2 regions of the Mesorhizobium marinum genome follow, and region 2 is predicted to be linked to the other one. Evidence: predicted binding sites of a transcription regulator. Region 2 holds the regulator's gene; the other holds the start of a gene.
The links. The regulator PhoB, encoded in region 2, activates phosphate uptake and scavenging genes when phosphate is short. The targets are predictions, from matches to a motif close to TGTCATNNANCTGTCAT.

Region 1: the regulator PhoB is predicted to act here: its motif matches at 9,138-9,154, upstream of olsB (l-ornithine N(alpha)-acyltransferase).

The regions. Positions count from the first base shown of each region.
Region 1 covers NZ_JBFOCI010000004.1:381,063-391,966, reverse strand. The annotation lists gene lptC (LPS export ABC transporter periplasmic protein LptC) at 1-148, opposite strand, end outside; gene sppA (signal peptide peptidase SppA) at 471-1,445, shown strand; gene ABUE31_RS15645 (integration host factor subunit beta) at 1,516-1,800, shown strand; gene ABUE31_RS15640 (lipopolysaccharide assembly protein LapA domain-containing protein) at 1,821-2,153, shown strand; gene lhpI (bifunctional Delta(1)-pyrroline-2-carboxylate/Delta(1)-piperideine-2-carboxylate reductase) at 2,153-3,133, shown strand; gene ABUE31_RS15630 (RsmD family RNA methyltransferase) at 3,253-4,293, shown strand; gene ABUE31_RS15625 (TrmH family RNA methyltransferase) at 4,290-5,150, shown strand; gene lspA (signal peptidase II) at 5,147-5,635, shown strand; gene acuI (acrylyl-CoA reductase (NADPH)) at 5,658-6,647, shown strand; gene ABUE31_RS15610 (PAS domain-containing hybrid sensor histidine kinase/response regulator) at 6,754-9,051, shown strand; gene olsB (l-ornithine N(alpha)-acyltransferase) at 9,241-10,086, shown strand; gene ABUE31_RS15600 (trimeric intracellular cation channel family protein) at 10,121-10,753, opposite strand; gene grpE (nucleotide exchange factor GrpE) at 10,791-10,904, opposite strand, start outside.
Region 2 covers NZ_JBFOCI010000002.1:359,591-370,494, forward strand. The annotation lists gene ABUE31_RS07260 (vanadium-dependent haloperoxidase) at 1-867, opposite strand, end outside; gene phoB (phosphate regulon transcriptional regulator PhoB) at 981-1,667, opposite strand; gene phoU (phosphate signaling complex protein PhoU) at 1,695-2,402, opposite strand; gene pstB (phosphate ABC transporter ATP-binding protein PstB) at 2,437-3,252, opposite strand; gene pstA (phosphate ABC transporter permease PstA) at 3,267-4,580, opposite strand; gene pstC (phosphate ABC transporter permease subunit PstC) at 4,577-6,046, opposite strand; gene ABUE31_RS07290 (PstS family phosphate ABC transporter substrate-binding protein) at 6,152-7,189, opposite strand; gene ABUE31_RS07295 (PAS domain-containing protein) at 7,641-10,904, opposite strand, start outside.

The DNA of each region.
Region 1 (10,904 bases), on a different contig from region 2:
GCGCGGGCAGGAGAACCTTGAGGCGGCGAACGCGCCGGGAGTGGCGCTCGGCGCGGCTGAAGGCAGCCGCGCGCGAACCGGCCGCGTCGGCGCCCGTCGCGATGGCAAATCCCGCCTGAATATCGGATCGTCCGACTGGTCGCGCCAACGCGCTCGCCTTCCGTTCGCCAAGCCATGGAGTGCCCGGGCGGTTCGCCGGACAACCCCAAACAATCTGAATGTGCCCGACCGCTCTCGCCCCATGGGCCGGACCCTTGTCGTCGTGGCGATCCCGCGCGGCCGCTCCGCCTCATCACGAAATCTTACACAGACGCGAATTGCACCCCAATATGGTTATTTTGGGAAGTTTGACCAGACCAAACCGCATCGGCACGACCCATAAGCCGCACCGCCGCATCGGACAAACCGGGTAGCGAGCGGCCCGGTCATGCTCTAAAACGCTCCGGTTTCCGCCGGAACAGGAGAACGCCATGGCCCCGCGCGCCGACGACCTGATCGACCGCCGACGCCTCAGGCGAAAGCTCACCTTCTGGCGCATAGCCGCCTTCGCGGTCGCGGCGCTTGCGCTGGTCGGCGCGTCCACCTGGATGGTCGGCGGCGATTTCGCCGGCGCCCGGGCCGCGCATATCGCCAAGGTGCGCATAGAAGGAACGATCACCGAAGACGAGGAACTGCTTGAGCGGCTGGAGGCGGTGCGCAAGTCGTCCGCTGTAGAGGGGGTGATCCTGTCGATCGATTCGCCGGGCGGAACCACCGCAGGCGGCGAGGCCATCTTCGATGCCGTCCGCAAGCTGGCCGCCGACAAGCCGGTGGTCGCGCAGGTGGGCACGCTGGCGGCGTCGGCTGGCTACATGATCGCCAGTGCCAGCGACCATATCGTCGCGCGCCAGTCCTCCATCGTCGGGTCTATCGGCGTGCTGGTCCAGTTTCCCGACGTGACGGGGCTCATGGAGAAGCTCGGGATCAAGCTCGAGGAGGTCAAGTCCTCTCCGCTCAAGGCGGAACCTTCGCCGTTCAACCCGACCACCGAGGAGGAACGCGCGATGATCCGCTCGATGATCCTCGACAGCTACGACTGGTTTGTCGGCCTGGTCGACGAACGCCGTCCGATGACCCGAAGCGAGGTCGCGGCCGTCGCCGACGGTTCGGTCTTCACCGGCCGCCAGGCCCTGCAGAAGAAACTCGTTGACGAACTCGGCGGCGAGGATCAGGCGAAGGCATGGCTGGTGACGAAAGGGGTGGACGCCGACCTCGAGATCGTCGAATGGAAAGCCAAGGGAAGCGGCTGGCTGCCCTCGTCCCAGGCCCTGGCGGCGGCGCTCGTCCGTATCGTCGGGCTGCCGGACGGCGGAGCGACGCTCATCAGGGAACTTGGCGGAGAGCGCATGTTCCTTGACGGTCTGCTGTCGGTCTGGCAACCTGACAAAGCCGTGTGGGGCGACTGAAAAATACAATAAAATCATTTGCATAATCCAGCGATAGCTCGACAGTCTACAAATTGACGGGGACCGGCTCATGATAAAATCCGAACTCGTGCAGATCATCGCCTCGCGCAATCCGCATCTGTTCCTGAGGGATGTCGAGAACATCGTCAGCGCCATCTTCGAAGAGATCACCGACGCTCTGGCCGACGGTAACAGGGTCGAGTTGCGCGGCTTCGGCGCGTTCTCCGTGAAGAATCGTCCGGCACGAACGGGCCGCAACCCGCGCACCGGGGAATCGGTCGATGTCGAGGAAAAGTGGGTGCCGTTCTTCAAGACCGGCAAGGAACTCCGGGAAAGGCTGAACGGCGACAAGTAACGCCGACAACGGACCTTCGCATGCTCAACCGATTCGTGCTGATCGCGGTGTTTGTGCCGCTTGCCATCATCCTGGTGGCGCTCGCCGTCGCGAACCGCGGCGTCGTTTCGTTCACCGTCGATCCGTTCAATCCGGGCAATCCGGCGCTGACCTGGCAGATGCCGCTGTTCGTTCTGCTGTTCGCGGCGGTCGTCGCCGGCATGGTCGTCGGCAGCCTGACGACGTGGTGGAAGCAGGGCCGTTATCGCCGGCTGGCCCGGCTGCGCGGGCAGGAGGCCGAAACGCTGAAGCAGGCAGCGGCGCGCGCACCTGCGCATCCTCAACTCCCACGCCCCGAACAGCCGCAAAACTGATGCTGAACATTTCCGCCGATGACGTCGACCGCGCCCTGAACTTTCCCGGTCTGGTGGAGACGCTGCGTGCTGCATTCCGCTCCGGCGCGATCCAGCCCGTCCGGCACCACCATTCGATCGAACGCCTGGCGGGCGCCGCCTCCACGCTGCTGCTGATGCCGGCATGGACGGACTTCGGCGCCGCCGCTGCCGGCGCCGAAGGCTATATCGGCGTGAAGATCGTCACGGTTTCGCCCGACAACAACGCGCTCGGCAAGCCGGCTGTCATGGGCATCTACCTGCTGCTCGACGGCGTTACCGGCGAGCCGAAGGCGCTCATCGACGGGCCGCGACTGACCCTGTGGCGCACGGCCGCGGCGTCCGCCCTTGCCGCCGGCTATCTGGCGCGCGAGGATGCCTCCAGGCTGCTCGTGGTCGGGGCCGGCGCGCTTTCACCGTTCCTCGCCCGTGCGCATTCCGCGGTTCGCCCGATCCGCGAGATCCGGGTGTGGAACCGCACGCCCGCGAATGCCGCAGCGGTCGCGTCCCAGCTGTCGGCCGGAGGCCTCAACGCCTCGGTCGCCCAAGACCTGGATGACGCGCTGGGCTGGGCCGACATCGTCTCCGCCGCGACCATCACGACGACGCCGCTGATCAAGGGCGCGCTGCTCAAGACGGGCACGCATGTCGACCTCGTCGGCGCGTTCACGCCCGCGATGCGCGAAAGCGACGACGATGCGATCGCCAGGTCGCGCGTCTATGTCGATACGCAGGCCGGCGCCACCAAGGAGGCCGGCGACATCGTCCAGCCGCTTGCAAGCGGTCTGTTGCGGTCGGACCAGATCGTCGCCGACCTGCATGAACTCGCTCGCGGCGAGAAGGCTGGCCGTGCCGGTGCCGAGGAGATCACGCTGTTCAAGTCGGTTGGAGCGGCGCTCGAGGACCTGGCGGCCGGCGTGGCGGTCTTCAAGGCTATCGCCGCGGACGGGACCGCGGCCTGAACTGATCCGCGCGGCCTTGTGGCGGAACGCGGCCGGTTGCCGCGCCGACGCCCGATCCGGCTTTGTTGCGCGCGGCGATGCGCTATGCCAAAAGCGGGCGCCATCGTCCGGAGAGCCCGTTGAAGCCGACGCGCGATAATCGCCACGACCGACGTCCAGAACCGGGCCGCTCGCAACCGCGTCCGCCGCAGCAGCGGCATGGGAACCGGGTCGCCGCCGAGGCCCCGGCACAGCGCGAGGCGCCGCCACGCCGCGCCGGCGCATTACCCGGCGAGAGGCTGCCGGTGATCCTCGAAGTAGCGCCCAACGCCGACTATGCGTTGCTCGACAGCGGCGACGGCCAGAAGCTCGAGCAGTACGGCCCCTACAGGATCGTGCGTCCCGAGGGACAGGCGATCTGGCGGCGCGCCCTGCCGGAAGGCGAATGGAGCCGGGTCGACGCGATCTTCACCGGCGATACCGACGAAGAGGGCATGGGCCGCTGGCGGTTCCCGAAGACGCCGCTCGGCGAAACCTGGCCGATGAAGCATGACGGCATCCACTATCTCGGGCGCTTCACCTCCTTCCGCCATGTCGGCGTGTTTCCCGAGCAGGCCTCGCACTGGGACCACATGGCGGGCCTCATCGAGAGAGCGCGGCGGCCGGTGAAGGTGCTCAACCTTTTCGGCTATACCGGGCTCGCCTCGCTGGTGGCGGCGCGCGCCGGGGCCGAGGTCACGCATGTCGACGCGTCGAAGAAGGCGATCGGCTGGGCGCGCGAGAACCAGGAGATCGCCGGCCTCCTGCAGAAGCCGATCCGCTGGATCTGCGAGGACGCGATGAAGTTCGCGGAGCGCGAGGTTCGCCGCGGCAGCCACTACGACATCGTGCTGTTCGACCCGCCGGCCTACGGGCGCGGTCCCAAGGGAGAGGTATGGCAGCTCTTCGAGGACCTGCCGGCGCTGACGGACCTGTGCCGCCGGGTCCTGACGCCCAAACCCCTTGCGGTTGTCCTGACGGCCTATTCCATCCGGGCGTCGTTCTTCGCCATCCACGCGCTGATGCGCGACAGTTTCGCCGGCATGGGCGGGACGGTCGAGTCGGGCGAGTTGATCATCCGCGAGAAGTCGGCCGGGCGCGCGCTCTCGACATCGCTTTTCTCGCGCTGGGTCGCAGCATGACCGGGCACCGCACCGCAGGCGCGCCGGGCAGGGTCAAGGAGGTCACCAGCCTCGCCAACCCGCTGGTGAAGGAAATCAAGGCGCTGTCGCTGAAGAAATTCCGCGACGAGCAGCAGGCCTTCATGGCCGAGGGACTGAAGCTGGTGATCGACGCCCTCGACCTCGGCTGGTCGATCAGGACGCTGATCTTCGCCAAGTCCGCACTCGGCAATCCGGCGGTGGAGAAGGCGGCGGCGAGGACCGTGGCCGCCGGCGGAACCGTGCTCGAGGTGACGGAGAAGGTGCTCACCGCGGTCACGCGCCGCGACAACCCGCAGGCGGTTGTCGGCGTTTTCGAACAGAGGCTGGTGCCGCTGAAAGACATCCGCCCGGCGCCGGGCGACGTCTGGGTCGCGCTCGACCGCGTGCGCGATCCGGGCAATCTCGGCACGGTGATCCGCACCGTCGATGCGGTCGGCGCGAAGGGCGTCATCCTGGTCGGCGAAACCACCGATCCGTTCTCGCTGGAAACGGTGCGCGCCACGATGGGCTCTATCTTCGCCGTGCCGGTGGCGAAAGCGTCGCAGGATGCGTTCATGGCGTGGCGCAAGGGCTTTTCCGGCCTGGTCGCGGGCACCCATCTCAAGGGCGCGGTCGACTACCGTTCGGTGGATTTCAGCGGCCGGCCGGTGCTGCTTCTCATGGGCAACGAGCAGCAGGGACTGCCGGACGCTCTGGCGGAAATCTGCGACCGGCTGCTGCGCATTCCGCAGGCCGGCCGCGCCGATTCGCTCAACCTGGCGGTCGCCACCGGCGTCATGCTTTTCGAGATACGGCGATCCGGGCTCACGCTCGATGACGGAGACGCGCGCGCGTGAAACAGCTTCCCCTCTATGCCGCGCTCGTCGCGGTGGCCGTGGCGCTCGACCAGTGGATCAAGTACCTGGTCGAAACGCGGCTGCAGATGCACGAGATGGTCGAGGTCATTCCGTTCCTGGCGCTCTACCGCACCTACAACACCGGTGTCGCCTTCTCGATGCTTTCGTCCTTCGGCGACACGCCGCTGATCGTCGTCTCGCTCGCCGTGATCGCCTTCGTGCTCTATCTCGCCAGTCGTTCGACCGGCAGCCAATGGCTTTCGCGCGTCGGCTTCGCGCTGGTGATCGGCGGGGCGATCGGCAATCTTATCGATCGCAGCGTCTACGGCCACGTGATCGACTATATCCTGTTCCACACGCCGGTCTGGTCGTTCGCGATCTTCAACCTGGCCGACGTTTTCATCACGGTGGGCGCGGCCATGGTGGTGCTTGACGAGTTCATCGGCTGGCGCCGGCAGCGCGCCGACGCAGGCACGGCCAACTGATCCGCACAGCCGGGAGGAAGCGATGTCCGAAAGCTTCAAGGCGATCCTGATCACCCGCGACGACGAAAACAGGCAATCGGTGGCCACCACCGAGTTGACCGAGGCCGATCTCATGGACGGGGACGTGACCGTCGCCGTCGAGGCGACCACCGTCAACTACAAGGACGGGCTGGCGATCACCGGCAAGGCGCCGGTGGTCAGGCGGTTCCCGATGGTTCCGGGCGTCGACTTCGCGGGGACCGTCGTCGCCTCCGACCATGCCGACTGGAAGGCCGGCGACCGGGTGATCCTGAACGGATGGGGGACCGGCGAGACGCATTTCGGCGCCTATGCCGGCAGGGCGCGGGTGAAGGGGGAGTGGCTGGTGCCTCTGCCGACCGGCCTGACACCGCGCGAGGCGATGGCGATCGGCACGGCGGGATACACGGCGATGCTCTGCGCGATGGCTCTGGAGCGCTACGGGGTCACCCCCGCCGCAGGCCCGGCTATCGTCACCGGGGCAGCCGGCGGCGTTGGCTCGATTGCCGTCTCCATCCTCTCCGGCCTGGGATTCCACGTCGTTGCGTCGACCGGAAGGATGTCGGAAGTAGGCTATCTCAAGGACCTTGGTGCCGCGGAGGTCATGGCGCGCGAGGAACTGAGCGGCGCGGTGCGGCCGCTCGGCAAGGAGCGCTGGGCATGCGGCGTCGACAGCGTCGGCAGCCACACGCTGGCCAACGTGCTGTCGATGACGTCCTATGGCGGCGCAATCGCCGCCTGCGGCCTCGCCGGCGGTATGGATCTGCCCGCCACCGTCGCGCCCTTCATCCTGCGAGGGGTCGCCCTGCTCGGCGTCGATTCGGTGATGGCTCCCAAGCCGCTGCGCGTCGAAGCGTGGCGGCGTCTTGCCGCCGACCTCGATCGCGACAAGCTCGCCGCGCTCACCACAAGCATCGGTTTCGACGGCATCATCGACGCTGCGCGCGGCATCGTCGAAGGCAAGATCAGGGGCAGGGTCGTCGTCGAGATGTAGCGCCCTGGCCGATCGGAAACCCTGATTTTTCAGGCGCTTGCGCAGGTCGTTAAAATACGAGTGAGCACTCGAAAGCTTCCCTAATCTGTCTCTGCCATGGTGCGGCATGGCTTCGCAATCCGCGCAGGAAGACAGATTGGCCGGCACGAACTCTCCCGCGGGCGCGCCGGCGCGAAGGCTCGTCGCCGCGCCTCCGCTCGCGCCGGATCTGCCGCGGCGCACCTGGCGGCCGCTTTCCCTGCTCACGGTCACGGCCGTCATCGCGCTCGCCGGCGTCGCCCGCCTGACAGGCGCTCCGGATTTCCTGGTCATTGCGCTCGCGGCGGTCGGTTTCGCGTGCCTGGCCATCCTGGTGCGCTCGATGCGCACCGAGAGCCGGGCGCGCTCGATCATCGCTGAGAACTCGGCGCGGAGTCGCGCGGAAGTCGAGACGCTCGCCGACCGCATGTGGGAGATGCAGGAAAGCGAGGAGCGTTTCCGGGGCCTCATCGATGCGCTCGGCGATCTCGTCATCCATCGCGATCGCGAGGGACGCATCGTCTACGCCAACAAGGTCTTCGCCGAACTGGTCGGCATAGATCACCGCGACCTTGCGGGGCAGACCCTGGCGCAGCTCGGCGTCGATGTCGGCATCGTACCCGATGCGGCATTCGCCGAAGGCGAGTGCCTGAGTTCGACCGATGTTGCGATCCGCTCCCCCACCGGGCCGCGCTGGTTTTCCTGGATCGAGCTGTCGGTGCAGGACAAGGCGACGGGCCAGGTCTCGCACCGGGCGATCGCGCGGGACATCACCTCGCGCAAGCGGGCCGAGACCGCGCTGATCAACGCCCGCGAGCGCGCGGAGTTCGCCAGCCTGGCGAAGTCGCGCTTCCTGGCGACCGTCAGCCACGAGATACGGACGCCGATGAACGGCATCATGGGCATGGCCAAGCTGCTCGCCGACACCGAGTTGTCGCCGGAACAGCGTACCTATGTCGGTGCGGTCTCGACATCGGCCTCCGCCCTGCTGGCCCTGATAGAGGACCTGCTCGACTACACCAAGATCGAGGCGGGCCGCTTCGACGTCGAGCCGCAGCCCATGTCGCCACGCGAGATCGCCGACAACGTCGTCGAGCTGCTGGCGGCCAAGGCCTTCGCCAAGGACATCGGCCTCGGCTGCCACGTCGCGCCCGACGTACCGCAGATGATCACGTCAGATCCCGGTCGCGTGCGCCAGGTGCTGCTCAACCTGCTTGGCAACGCCATCAAGTTCACCGACGCCGGCGGCGTTCTCCTGACCGTGACAAAGGCCGGCGAGGGCGGGGACGGCATGATCCGCTTCTGCGTCGCCGACACCGGGCCGGGTCTGCGACCGGAGGACACGAACCGCATCTTCGAGGAGTTCGAGCAGGCCGATGGAAGCTCGACCAGGGCGCACGGCGGCGCTGGCCTCGGCCTGGCCATCTCCAAGCGACTGGTCGGTTCGATGGGCGGCACGATCTCGGTTTCCAGCCAGCCAGGCAAGGGTTCCGAATTCGCCTTCGAGATCCCGGCGGCAGAGGCTGTCGCGGCTCCGCAGATGCGCGGCGAGGTGCTCGCCGGGCGCAAGGTCGTCGTGCTTTCCAGGAACGCCGTCGAGGCCGAAGCCATCGCCATGACGGTGCGCGCGCATGGCGGCGCGGTCGAGATCGCCGCTACAGTCGCGCAGGCTGCCGCGCTCGGCGACGGGTGCACCGCGCTTCTGGTCGACGCGGCGGCCGAGAAGTCGGACGGGCGGGTGCTCAAGCGCCTGCGCCAGGGCGGCTTCACGTCGGCCGATGCGGTCACCATGATCGCGCCGACCGACCGGGGAATGCTGGGCGAGTTCCGCGCCAGCGGCTATTCGACGTTCCTGGCCCGGCCGGTGCGCGGCGAAACGCTGCTGCGGATACTGGTCGCGGGCATCGCGTCGCCGCAGGAGCCGGCAAGGCCGGCCGTCGGCATGGGCGCGCCGGTTGCGGCCCCACTCGCCCGGAGCAATCGATTGCCGGGACTGGCCATCCTCGTCGCCGAGGACAACGACATCAACGCCATGCTGGCGCGGGCGACGCTGCTCAAGGCCGGCCACCGCGTCGATATCGTCGGCAACGGCAAGGCGGCCGTCGAGGCGGTCACCGGCGGCGGCCGCAAGCGGCGCTACGACGTCGTGCTGATGGACCTGCACATGCCGGTCATGGATGGCCTCGACGCCATCGCGGCCATCCGCCGGTACGAGGAGGAAGTCGGCGTCCCGCCGGTACCGATCATGGTGCTGTCGGCCGACAGCCAGGAAAAGACGCGGCACGCGGTCCTCGCGCACGGCGCCAGCGGGTTCGTCACCAAGCCGCTCGACCCCGAAGCGCTGGTGCGCAGCGTCGAAGAGCGCGCGGCAACCGCAGCAGCATGATCCGCGGGCGCTGCTGAGCCGGCTGCCTTTCCGAGCGGCCGGCTGTCGCCCGGCAAACTATTGCCGGGTCTTGCCGATCACGGTAGTGTCACAGTCCTGTTGCATATCGTGCGTATCCCGCGCCAAGTGGAATGGCTCGAAGGAGAATCGCCCGTGCGAGCATTGCCGGATCGTGACGCTCATGCGACCCTGCCGACAGCCGTCCTAGCCGGGAGCTTCCCGGAAAATACCGCGGCCGAGCCGCTCGGGCGCATCGGCGTCCTGGAAGTTCGCCTCGCCCGCAACGCCTCTGAAATTGCTGCGGCACAGGAAGTCCGCTACCGCGTCTTCTATGACGAACTCGGAGCGAGACCGAACGGGCCGCAGGCGGCGGCAGGGCGTGACACCGACCGCTTCGACGAGGTCTGCGATCATCTCCTGGTTTTCGACACCTCGCTTCCCGGACCCGATCACAGGCGCATCGTCGGCACCTACCGGCTGCTGCGCCAGGAAGTCGCCGCGGAGGCCGGCGGGTTCTATTCCGAGGACGAGTTCGAGCTGAGGAATCTCGTCGCGCGCCATCCCGGGCAGCGCTTCCTGGAACTCGGCCGGTCATGCGTGCTGCCGCAATACCGATCCAAGCGCACCATCGAGTTGCTGTGGCAGGGCATCTGGGCCTACATCAACCTGCACCGTATCGGCGTCATGACCGGCTGCGCGTCCTTCCACGGTACGGTGCCCGCCGTGCACGCCGAGGCGCTCTCCTACCTGGCGCACAACTGCCGGGCCAGCCGCGAATGGGACGTCCGCGCCGTTGCCGGCCGGTATTGCCCGATCGACCTGATGCCGGCCGAAGCGATCACCATGAAGTCCGCGCTCGCCGCCCTGCCGCCCCTCATCAAGGGCTACCTGCGCGTCGGGGCCAAGATCGGCGACGGCTGCGTGATCGACCATCAGTTCGGAACCGTCGACGTCTTCATCGTCATGCCGGTCAAGCAGATCGCCGCCCGCTATGTCAGCTACTACGGAGGGGAGGCGGAGCGCTTCGCCGCGTGAGTGCCAAGGCACCCGTGCTAAGCGGCAGGCACGATCAGGGAATGTCGTCGGGATGCCGTCCGGGCCGGCCCCGGTAGGTCGGGACGCGCCAGCCGAACTTCAGCGCGCCGCCCCGCACCAGAAACGCGGCGGCGAAGGCGATGGCGGCTGAAACGCCCACTGGAAGCATCGCCATGTCGGCGACGGTGTAGACCGCGGCACCCGTCATGGCGGCGGTTACGTAGATTTCCGGCCTCAGCAGGACCGAAGGCTCACCCGTCAGCAGGTCGCGCAGGATGCCGCCGAACGTGGCCGTGAGCAGGCCCGTGACGATCGCCACGACCGGCGATCCCGTGATGGCGAGGCCCTTGGCCGCGCCCATGACGGAAAAGGCCGCAAGGCCGACCGCGTCGAGCCAGAGCAGCAGCCGGTAGCGCGACTCGACCAAATGCGAGGTGAAGTAGGCAAGCACGGCAACCGCCGCGCAGATCGTCACGTAGGTTCGGTTGCCGACCCAGAAGACGGGAATGTTGAGGATCACATCCCGGAACGTCCCGCCGCCGATGCCGGTGACGCAGGCCAGGAACAGGAAGCCGATGATGTCGAGTTGCTTCCTCGAAGCCGCAAGCGCGCCGGTCGCCGCGAAGACGGCGACGCCGGCATAGTCGAGCAACTGGATGAGGTCCATCCGTCAGCAATAGACGAATGGCACGGCCGCAGGAAGGTCAGGCGTCGGTTTCGGCCTGGCCGTCCACCGGCCCAGGCTCGGGGACCGCGTCGGACACCGGCTTGGGCCCGCCCTTGGCGACGCCGACCATGGCCGGGCGCAGCACCCGGTC
Region 2 (10,904 bases):
CGCGACCTGCAGCGCGATCGATATCCAGTGGCCCGGCGGGGTCATCGACAGCATCGGGTCGTCCGACCAGAAGCGGGCAATGGCGATCTGTTCAGGCGTGGCGCTCTTTGCGGTCTCGTAGACCTCGATCGCCTCCTGGTAGAACTGCGATCCGGGCTCGGTGCTGTAGGGCGGATTGCCCGGCGTGCCGCAGGTCGAGCCCGAGGGCGTCGCGAAGGTGCGGTTGTTGCCCCAGCCCGGCAACAGCGGCAGTTGCTGCTGGCGGATCGCGCTCGTCGGCACCCACTTGTCCTCGCCGGCAGGCAGGTCAAGCTGTTCAGGAAAACCCATGTTGGTGACGGTCGCGCCACCGTCATCCATCGACCATTCATGGATGCTGGCGGCCACCGCCTTGCCGAAGGTTTCGCTGCGCGCCACGACATCCTCGGGCACGCCGTCGATGACCATCGACCGCCATTTCTTCTGCGCGGCCCTGATCGCGCGCTGGCCGGTAGGACCGGTATTGCCGAAATAATAGACGATCGCGTCCGACATGGCCGCGCTGGTAACGACCGCCTCGTCATAGATCGCTCCCGGTTCGCGCTGAGGCACCGACGTGTGCCCCTGCAACTGGCCGACAAGCGACACCAGGCTGTCCGACCCGCCAACGGCGGCCTCGAAGGCGGTGACGCCGAGATAGCCGAACGAACGGCTCGCCACGGGCGGCGAATAGGTCGCGGTATGCCGGACCAACTCGTTCATCAGATAGTACCAGTCGCGCAGCATCTCCTGCGACGTCGGGCGCGCCGCCGCCTGGGCAGGCAGCACCGCGCACCAGGCCAGCATAGCCACGGCAAGCGCCGCAAGCATGCGGGCGAATGAACGCATGGACTCCTCCCTCAAGCGCCGCCTGCTATTTTTTTCGGCGCTCGGAATAATATGCACCGGACATGCTGGCGCGGCAAGGGCGCTGCGCTGCAGACCGTCGCGGGAGGAGCGGATCAGTCGTCGCGGATGGCGTAGCCGGCGCCGCGGATGGTGCGGATCACGTCCGGCATCCGGCCGTTGTTCACCGCCTTGCGCAGCCGGCCGACATGAACGTCGACGGTGCGTTCGTCGATGTAGATGGTCTCGCCCCAGACGTTGTCGAGAAGCTGGCTGCGCGAGAAGACGCGGCCCGGATGGCGCATCATGAATTCAAGCAGCCGGAATTCGGTCGGGCCGAGCTTGATCTCGTTCTTCTTGCGGTAGACCCTGTGCGCCTCGCGGTCGAGCATGATGTCGCCGACCTTGAGCACGGAGGACAGCACCTCCGGCTTCGCGCGACGCAGCAGCGCCCGAACCCGGGCCATGAACTCCGGCGTCGAGAACGGCTTGACCAGATAGTCGTCGGCGCCCGTCGAGAGGCCGCGCACCCGGTCGGATTCCTCGCCACGCGCCGTCAGCATGATGATCGGCAGGCGCTGCGTCTCCGGGCGCATCCTGAGGCGGCGGCAAAGCTCGATGCCGGAAATGCCGGGGATCATCCAGTCGAGAACCAGCAGGTCGGGCGCGTGCTCCTGCAGCCGGATCTCCGCCTCGTCGCCGCGCGTCACGATCTCGACCTGATAGCCTTCGGCCTCGAGATTGTAGCGAAGCAGAACGCCGAGTGGCTCTTCGTCCTCGACCACCATGACTTTCGGAGCGATCACCTTGGGATGCCTCCTGTCGTCGCGCTATTCGGCCAGCACCGAGAGCTGGGTCTCGTCCAGCTTCGGGCGGCTCACCGGCAACTGCTCGCCGGTCACCACATAGTAGGCGTTCTCGGCGATGTTCGTCACATGGTCGCCGATGCGCTCCAGATTCTTGGCGCAGAACAGGAGATGCGTGCAGGCCGTGATGTTGCGCGGGTCTTCCATCATGTAGGTCAGGAGTTCGCGGAACACCGCCGTGTAGCGGGCGTCGATCTTCTCGTCGTCCGTGCGCAGCGTCCTCAGCCCGTCGGCGTCGCGAGCCACATAGAGCTCGATGACGCTCTGGACCTGGCGCAGCACCAGGTCTGCCATGCCTTCGATGCCATGCGAAAGATTGCGCGGTGTGACGCCGTGGCCGACGGCGCTGACCCGCTTGGCGATGTTCTTGGCAAGATCGCCGATGCGTTCGAGGTCGCCCGCCATGCGGATGGCGCCGACGACGGCGCGCAGGTCCTGCGCCATCGGCTGGCGCTTGGCGATCAGCGCGATCGAACGATCGTCGAGTTCGCGCTGGCGTGCGTCCATAATGGCGTCATCGGAGACGACCCGCTGCGCAAGCGCATTGTCCGAGGTCACGAGCGCGCGGATCGCCGCGCCGACCATCGAGCCCGCCAGTTCGCTCATGTCGCGAATGAGCTGCTGGATGTGGTTCAGGTCGTCGTCGAAGGAAGTGACGGTATGTTCGCCCATCGTTGAGAGCCTTTCGGTTACCTGGTCAGGCGGCTCAGCCGAAGCGGCCGGTGATGTAGTCCTGCGTTCGCTTGTCGTGCGGGCTCGTGAAGATCGTGTCCGTCGGTCCTTCCTCGACCAGCACGCCGAGATGGAAGAAGGCGGTCCGCTGCGAGACGCGCGCGGCCTGCTGCATCGAATGGGTGACGATGACGATCGTGTAGTTCTGCTTCAGCTCGTCCATCAACTCCTCGACCTTGGCGGTCGCGATCGGATCGAGCGCCGAGCAGGGCTCGTCCATGAGGATGACCTCCGGCGACACCGCGATCGTGCGGGCGATGCACAGGCGCTGCTGCTGGCCGCCCGACAGCCCGGTGCCGGATTCGTGGAGCCGGTCCTTGACCTCGTTCCACAGCGCCGCCTTCTTCAGGCTTTCCTCGACGATGCCGTCGAGTTCGGTCTTGTTGCGCGTCAGTCCGTGGATGCGCGGGCCATAGGCGACGTTCTCGTAGATGGACTTCGGAAACGGATTCGGCTTCTGGAACACCATGCCGACGCGGGCGCGCAACTCGACCACATCGATCGCCTTGTCGTAGATGTCCTGCCCGTCGAGCGTGATCTTGCCGCCGATCCTGGCGACGTCGATCGTGTCGTTCATGCGGTTCAGGCAGCGCAGGAAGGTCGACTTGCCGCAGCCGGACGGACCGATCAGGGCCGTGACCTGGTTCTCGGGGATGTCGAGGCTGATGCCGAACAGCGCCTGCTTCTCGCCGTAGTGGACCGTGACGTCCCTGCCCTGCATCTTCACAGCGCGTTCGTTCGACATCGGCGACAGCCTGTTCTCGATCGCTGCTTCGGTCAGCATGTTCATATCCCTCTACTCCATTACCACCGGCGTTCAAAACGCCGGCGCAGGACGATCGCCCCGATATTCATGACTGCCAGGAACGCCAGCAGGATGATGATCGCGCCCGAGGTGCGTTCGACGAATGCACGCTCGGCCTCGTTGGCCCACATGTAGATCTGCACCGGCAGCGCGGTTGCCGGGTCGAGCGGCGTGGTCGGATAGTCGGCGACGAAGGCGACCATGCCGATCAGCAGCAGCGGCGCGGTTTCGCCGAGCGCCTGCGCCAGCCCGATGATGGTGCCGGTAAGGATGCCCGGCGCCGCCAGAGGCAGGACGTGGTGGAACACCATCTGCATCTTCGAGGCGCCGAGGCCGAGCGCCGCCGAGCGGATCGACGGCGGCACCGCGCGCAGCGATGCGCGGGTCGCGATGATGATGGTCGGAAGCGTCATCAGCGTCAGCACGAGACCGCCGACGATCGAGGCCGACCGCGGAAAGTCGAGGAAGTTGATGAACACCGCCAGGCCGAGCAGGCCGAACACGATGGAGGGCACGGCCGCGAGGTTGTTGATATTCACCTCGACCAGGTCGGTGAAGCGATTCTTCGGCGCGAATTCCTCGAGGTAGATCGAGGCGGCGACGCCGATCGGCAACGCCAGGACAAGCACGATCACCATCATGTAGATGGAGCCGATGATGGCGACGCCCATGCCCGCCGTCTCGGGCCGGCTCGACGCGCCGAACAGGAACAGGCCGGAATTCCAGCGCTGGGCGATCGTGCCCTCGCCGGCAAGCTTGTTCATCCATTCGACCTGCTGGTCCGAAACCTTGCGGCGGGCCTCGTCGACGCTGAGGTCGACCTGTCCCTTGAACGCCGAATCCACGTCCGCGGTGGCCAGCACCCAGACGTTGCGCGTTGTCCCGATGATCGACGGATCCGCCACCACCATGTCGCGCAGTTGAGTGCGCGAGCCGGCCGATATCATCCCGCCCGCCTGCTTCACCAGCGCGCGGTTTCCGGGATCGATGCCGAGCTTCGCGACCAGCGCGTTCTGGGCGAGACGGGGATAGTTGGCCGTCAGCAGGACGTTGGGGTCGCTGGCCCGCTCGTTGTCGGGGTCGATGACGGCGGCGTCGAACGTGATCGGCAGATCGATCGACGTCTGCCAGAACGCCGTGTAGCCCTTGGTGAATACCGACACCATCAGCGCAAGCAGGAAGAAAATGCCGATGCCGATCGCGATGATCCCGTAGAGACGGAAGCGCTGCTCGGCGGCATAGCGCCGCTTGATGCCGATGTCGCGCCGGGCTTTCGCGGGCGCGGCCCCGGTGAAGATCGCGGCGTCGCTCATTCGTACTGCTCCCTGTACTTGCGCACGATGTAGAGGGCAAAGACGTTCATCCCGAGCGTCAGCACGAACAGCGTCATGCCGAGCGCGAAGGCGACGAGCGTCTGCGGCGACGTGAATTCGAGATCGCCGGTAAGCTGGTTGACGATCTTGACCGTGATCGTCGTCATCGCATCGAACGGATTGATCGTCAGCTTCGCCGCAACGCCGGCGGCCAGCACGACGATCATGGTCTCGCCGATGGCGCGCGAGGCCGTCAGCAGCAGCGCGCCGACGATGCCCGGCAGCGCCGCCGGCAGGATGACCCGCTTGATCGTTTCCGACTTGGTTGCGCCGAGGCCGAGCGACCCGTCGCGCATGGAGCGCGGAACCTGGGTGATGATGTCGTCGGATAGCGAGGAAACGAACGGAATGAGCATGATGCCCATGACGATGCCGGCCGTGAGAACGCTCTGCGCCTGAATGAATGTGAACCCTGCGATCGCCGTGGAAATGTCGCGCAGGAACGGACCGACCGTGACCAGCGCGAAAAAGCCGTAGACGATGGTGGGGATGCCGGCGAGGACTTCCAGCAGTGGCTTGACCGTCGATCGTACACGCGGCGTTGCGTATTCCGCCATGTAGACTGCCGCCATCAAGCCGACCGGCACCGCGAACAGCATCGCGACGAATGCGATGTAGAGCGTCCCGGCAAGCAGCGGGATCAGGCCGAACTGGCCCTCGGTTCCGACAGCGTCGGCGGCCGCGAAGCGCGGATCCCAGACCGTACCGAAGAAGAACTCACGGAGAGGCACGGACCGGAAGAAGTGGATCGTCTCGAACAGCATGGAGAAGACGATGCCGACCGTCGTCAGGATCGCGATCATCGAGGCGCCCATGAGCATCCAAAGGACGATCCGTTCGACATTGTTGCGCGCGCGAGAGCGGATGCGGATGCCGCCATAGGCATACGCCGCGCCGGCCAGGGCCAGCGCCAGCGCGCCGATCGCGCCGATCCAACCGACCGTCGCTTTCATCGCGTTCATCTGCTGCGCGAGGGGTATCATGTAGTCCTGCGTCTCCGAGGCCAGGGCAACGCCCCGGTCGGCCAGGATGGGCCGCAGTTCCTCGAAGGTGTTCGGAAGTTCCCGCTCGCCGCCGGCCTGCTCGAGCCTTTTCAGCCCGGCGGCAAGGTCCTTGACCATGCCGAAGGCAAGCCCGCGGCTGGCGATCGCGCTGCCCTCGGTCTGCGCCGGAAGATTGGAGCGGGTGGTGCTTTCGATCCACGCCTGACCGGCAAGCGACCAGACGAAGAGAAAGAGCAGGGCCGGAAGCACGGACAGGAGAAAGGTCCACCAGCCGTGATAGTGGCTGCGCGAATGCGGCTTCTCGGTAGAATGCGCCTGCTGCCGATTGGCCCGGGTGCGTCCAAGCACGAACCCGACGACGCCAATGGCAAGAATGAGAATAAGTACGAAGAGTATCGACATTTTTTTCGCCGGCCCCGCTCGGTCGCCGTCAGCGGCGACCCCGGTTGTCCTTGGAAGTCGCGGGCGGCAGGAGGTGCCGCCCGCGTCGTTCTCGCCGGTCGGCGACTACATCGTCTTGCCGCCCTCGAAGGCCTCGCGCTGGGCATCGCGCTCTGCATCCGGCGCAGGAACGAGACCATACTCGGCAAGCGGGCCTTCCGGACCGACCATCTGGTCGTCGAGGAAGAACTCGACATACTCCTTGAGGCCGGGGATCACGCCGATGTGAGCCTTCTTGACGTAGAAGAAGAGCGGACGGGACACCGGGTACTCGCCCTTCGAGATCGTCTCGACGGACGGCGTGATGCCGCCGACGGTCGCGACCTTCAGCTTGTCGGCGTTGTTTTCGTAGAAGGAGAGGCCGAACACGCCCACGCCCGTCTTGTTCGAGTCGATGCGCGCCAGCGTCTCGGTGTAGTCGCCGTCGATGTCGACCGCGCCGCCGTCCTTGCGCACCGCCTTGCAGGCAGAGGCGGCAGCCTTTTCGTCCATGCCGGCAGCCTTGGCGGCGTCAGGCCCGCCGAGTTCCTCGCAACCGGCGATCAGCAGCTTCTCTTCGAAGACCTCGCGGGTGCCGTGCTTTTCGCCGGGGATGTAAGCGACGATGTTCCAATCGGGCAGCGCCGAATTGACTTCGTTCCACTTCTTGTAGGGATTGTCGACGAGCTTGCCGTCGACGACCACCTTGGCCGCGAGCGCCTTGTAGACGTCGGCCGGGGTCAGCGCCCAGTCCGGGCCGGCGATGTCGGTGGCGAACACGATGCCGTCATAGCCGAACCGCACTTCCTGGATTTCCTTCACGCCGGCTTCGGCGCAAGCCGCGACTTCCTTCTCGCGGATGGGACGCGAGGAATTGGCGATGTCGATGGTGCCTTCGCCGACGCCCTTGCAGAACTCCTTCAGGCCGGCCGAGGAGCCGCCCGATTCGACGACAGGCGTCTTGAAGTTCGGGAACGTCTCGCCGAAGGTCTCGGCGACGATCTTGGCATAGGGCAGCACGGTCGACGAACCTGCCACCTGCACCTGGTCTCGCGCGGCGGCATAGCCCGCCGACGCCACGAGCGCGACGGCCGCAGCGGTCGCGGTAAGGGTTGATCTTTTCATCTAGCCTGCTCCTGTTCGGAAACCTGTTCGAGGGGCGCGATCCGTCAGCGCCCGGTGAGCAATTAGCTTCCGACTATTACAGTTGCATGACAGTTTGATGTCGGTCCCGTAACGCCGCCGCCGGCTAAGCTTTTGCGCGGGACGGTTCCGTGTTTGAGCGGCTTGGGCCATAGGCCAATGGAAACAGCCGTTTGGCGACTGCCGCGCAAAGGCCCGGCCCCAAGTCGCTTCTGTCTGCATGGGTGCGGAAAAAATCGGACGGGGAACGGCGCCTCCAACCGGGGGATGTGGCCCGGTCGGGCCTCGCCGAAACGATGTCCCGTTGGGGATTCGACATCGTCTTGTGTTCGGCGGCCGTTCGTCCCGTCCGTGGAACTGGCACGAAATGTGCCCCTATGGTTAACGCCTGGGATCGCGAGCGATATGGTGTGATCGCACCATATCGCATTCGTCACATCGCAGAGCGATTCTCCGAGGCAGCAGACGAGATCCAGCGCTCCACCTTGCCGATGAGCGCTCTCGGGCTGATTGGTTTCGACAGGTAGTCGTCCATCCCGAATTCCAGGCAGCGCTCGCGGTCGCCTTTGAGCGCATGCGCGGTGACGCCGACGATCGCCACCCGGTTGCCGGTGTCCGTCTCCGCCTCCCTGATGGCAGCCGTCGCCTCGAGTCCGCTCATTTCGGGCATGGAGACGTCCATCAGGATCATTCGCGGATTGAGGTCGTGGAACGCCTGCAACGCCAGTCGCCCGTTGCCGACGATCTGGAAGCTGTAGCCGGTCTCGGTCAGGATCTGCGTGAAGACAAGCTGATTGACCTCGTTGTCCTCGGCGACAAGGATGTCCACCTTGCTGCCCAAATTCGACAGCCGGCAAACATCCGTGACCTCCACCGCATGCGATGGCTCGGGCGGCGGCGTGACGTCGAGGCGGACGGGCTCGGCGGGCACTTGATCGTCGCAATCATCGACGCCATGCGCCGCCTTGTGCTTCTGGATCGCGGAAACGATCGTCTCCAACAGGACCGAGGAACGCGCCGGCTTGGTCAGCTGCGCCTCGATCGCCAGGCTGCGATAGCCTACTCCCGAAAGCGATTGATCGACCGACGTCAGCATGACGATGGGCGTATGGGCGATCTGCGGCGTCGTGCGCACGATGCGCGCCATCTCGCCGCCGGTCATGGCCGGCATCTGGTAGTCAAGCACGATACAGTCGACGGGAGCTCCGTAGGCGGAAGCCGCCAGCAGGACCTTCAACCCCTCCTCGCCGCTTTCGGCGGCGCAGGCGTCGAACGTCCAGGACGCCATCTGCTCCGATAGAATCTGCCGGTTCACGCCGTTGTCGTCGACGATCAGGATGCGCGCCCCGGTGACGTCCGAGGGCGTTACATGCCGGTCCTGGCGCTCGGCCGATGGCATCGTCACCGTGAACCAGAAGGTGGAACCCCGGCCTTCGACGCTGTCGACGCCGATCTCGCCGCCCATCAGCGCCACCAGGCGCGAGGTTATCGCCAGCCCGAGGCCCGTCCCTTCGTGGCGACGCGTCGACGAAGCGTCGACCTGGCTGAACTTCTCGAACACGGTCGAAAGCTTGCTTGCCGGGATACCGATGCCGGTATCGGTGACGGCGATGCGGATCAGTGTGCCGCCGGCCGCCGGCTCACCGCTCGCATCGACGAGCACGTGGCCGGAATCGGTGAACTTCACCGCATTGCCGATCAGGTTCGTGACGATCTGCCGGAAGCGACCGGCATCGCCGACAAAGGTGTCGCCGAGATCGGGCTGGACGCGCACGATCAGCTCGAGATCCTTCTCCTTGGCGCGCGTGGAGACGAGTGTTGCCACGTCTTCGATCGCCTCGGTCAGGGAAAAAGGCGCGGGATCGAGCACCAGTTGTCCGGCGTCGATCTTCGAAAAGTCGAGGATGTCGTTGATGATCGTCAGAAGCGCGTTGCCCGACTTGACGATGATCTCGGTGAACGTCTTCTGCTTGGCATCGAGCTCGGACCGCGAAAGCAGTTCGGCCATGCCAAGCACGCCGTTCATCGGCGTGCGGATCTCGTGGCTCATGTTGGCCAGAAATTCCGACTTCGCGCGATCGGCGAGCACCGCCTTCTGCCTGGCGTCCTGCAGCTCGCGCTCGCGCTCCTTCTGCTCGCTGATGTCGATCGTCGAGCCGAGCAGGTAAAGCGTTCCGTCCGAGGCGACCATCGAGCTCTTGCGCGCCATCTGGAAGCGCATGCCGCCGTCCGCAGTCCGCACGGTCTCCTCGATCTCCAAGCTGCCCCCGGTCCTGAGGATTTCGCGATCGCTTTCCATGAATGCACGCCCGTCCTCGCCCGACACCTCGATGTCGGTCCTGCCGATCGCGTCCGCGAAGGGCACCCCCGTCAGGTGCGTCCAGTACTTGTTGACATAGGCGAGCCGGAGATCGTCGCGCTTGGCGTAGATCGCCACCGGCACGTTGTCGATCAGGCTGCGGAAGATTTCGTTTTCGCGCTGGCTCTGCTCGAGGCGTGCCTCGCGCGCTCTCACATCCGTAATGTCGGTGCTCGACCCGATCAGATGCACGGTGCCGTCGCTGGCGATGAGCCGGCTCTTCTTGGCGATCAACTGGCGCGACGTGCCATCGGCTTGCGTCAGCGTTTCCTCGGTCTCGTTGGCGATGCCGCTTCGCAGGACGGCGAGGTCGCGCGCTGCGAAGCCCTCGCCCTCCTCGGCGAAGAAGTCGCGGTCGGTCATGCCCGAGGCCTGTTCCTTCGACACGCCGGTCAGTTCGGTCCAGGCCTTGTTGACGAACTCGAACGTCAGATCGCCGGACTTGACGTAGGCCGGCACCGGCAGTTCGTCGAGGACGTGGCGATAAAGCTCCGTCTTGCGCATGCTCCGGCGCAGCTGCCGCTCGCGCTCCTTGATCTCGGTAATCTCGAGCCGGACGCCGATGAAGGTGCCGTCGTCGGCGCGCGTGTCGATGGCCTGGAACCAGCGGCCGTCGGGATTGCTGCGCTCGAACACTTTGTGGCGCAGGCGCTGGTGCGCCATGTACGCTTCGAGCCAGGCCTCCGCATCGGTGTCGTAGAGGGCGTCGACCTCGGCATTGCCGCTCGACCGGAAGTAGCCGCGCTCCCGCCCGTAGGCGGCAGCGTCGCGAAACGAAAAGCCCGGCTTCCAGATCGGCTCGAGCCCCGGCAGGGATTCCTTGAGCTTCCGGTTGGCAAGCACGAACCCGTCGTCCTTGTCATAGATGAGGACGCCGGCCGGCAGCGACTCCAGCACGTCGGCCAGCCGGCCTCTCGCCTCTTCGGCTTCCGTCTCGCGGCCCTTGAGTTCGGTTACGTCGAACACGAAACAGGCGACGTAGCGCTGGTCGCCGCCCGGTTCCACCCGGTGCTTGCGCACCACGCGCGACCTGCCGATGCCGGCGAACTCGAAGGTCTCCTCGGTTTCATAGGGCTCGCCGGTCGAGAGCACCTGCCGCTCCGAATCCTCGAAGCCGGCCACGATGTCGGGCGGCAGGAAGTCGCCGCCCAGCCTGCCGAGCATGTCTTTCGGGGCGACGCCCGAAAGCGTCGCGAAGGCCTCGTTGACGAAGACGAAACGCAGGTGCTCGTCCTTGACGAAGATCGGGTCCTTGACCGAGTTCAGCACGGACTCCGCCAGCCGCGAGCGTTCCAGCGCTGCCTCGAAAGGCGCAACCAGGGCCGTGACGTTGCGGCC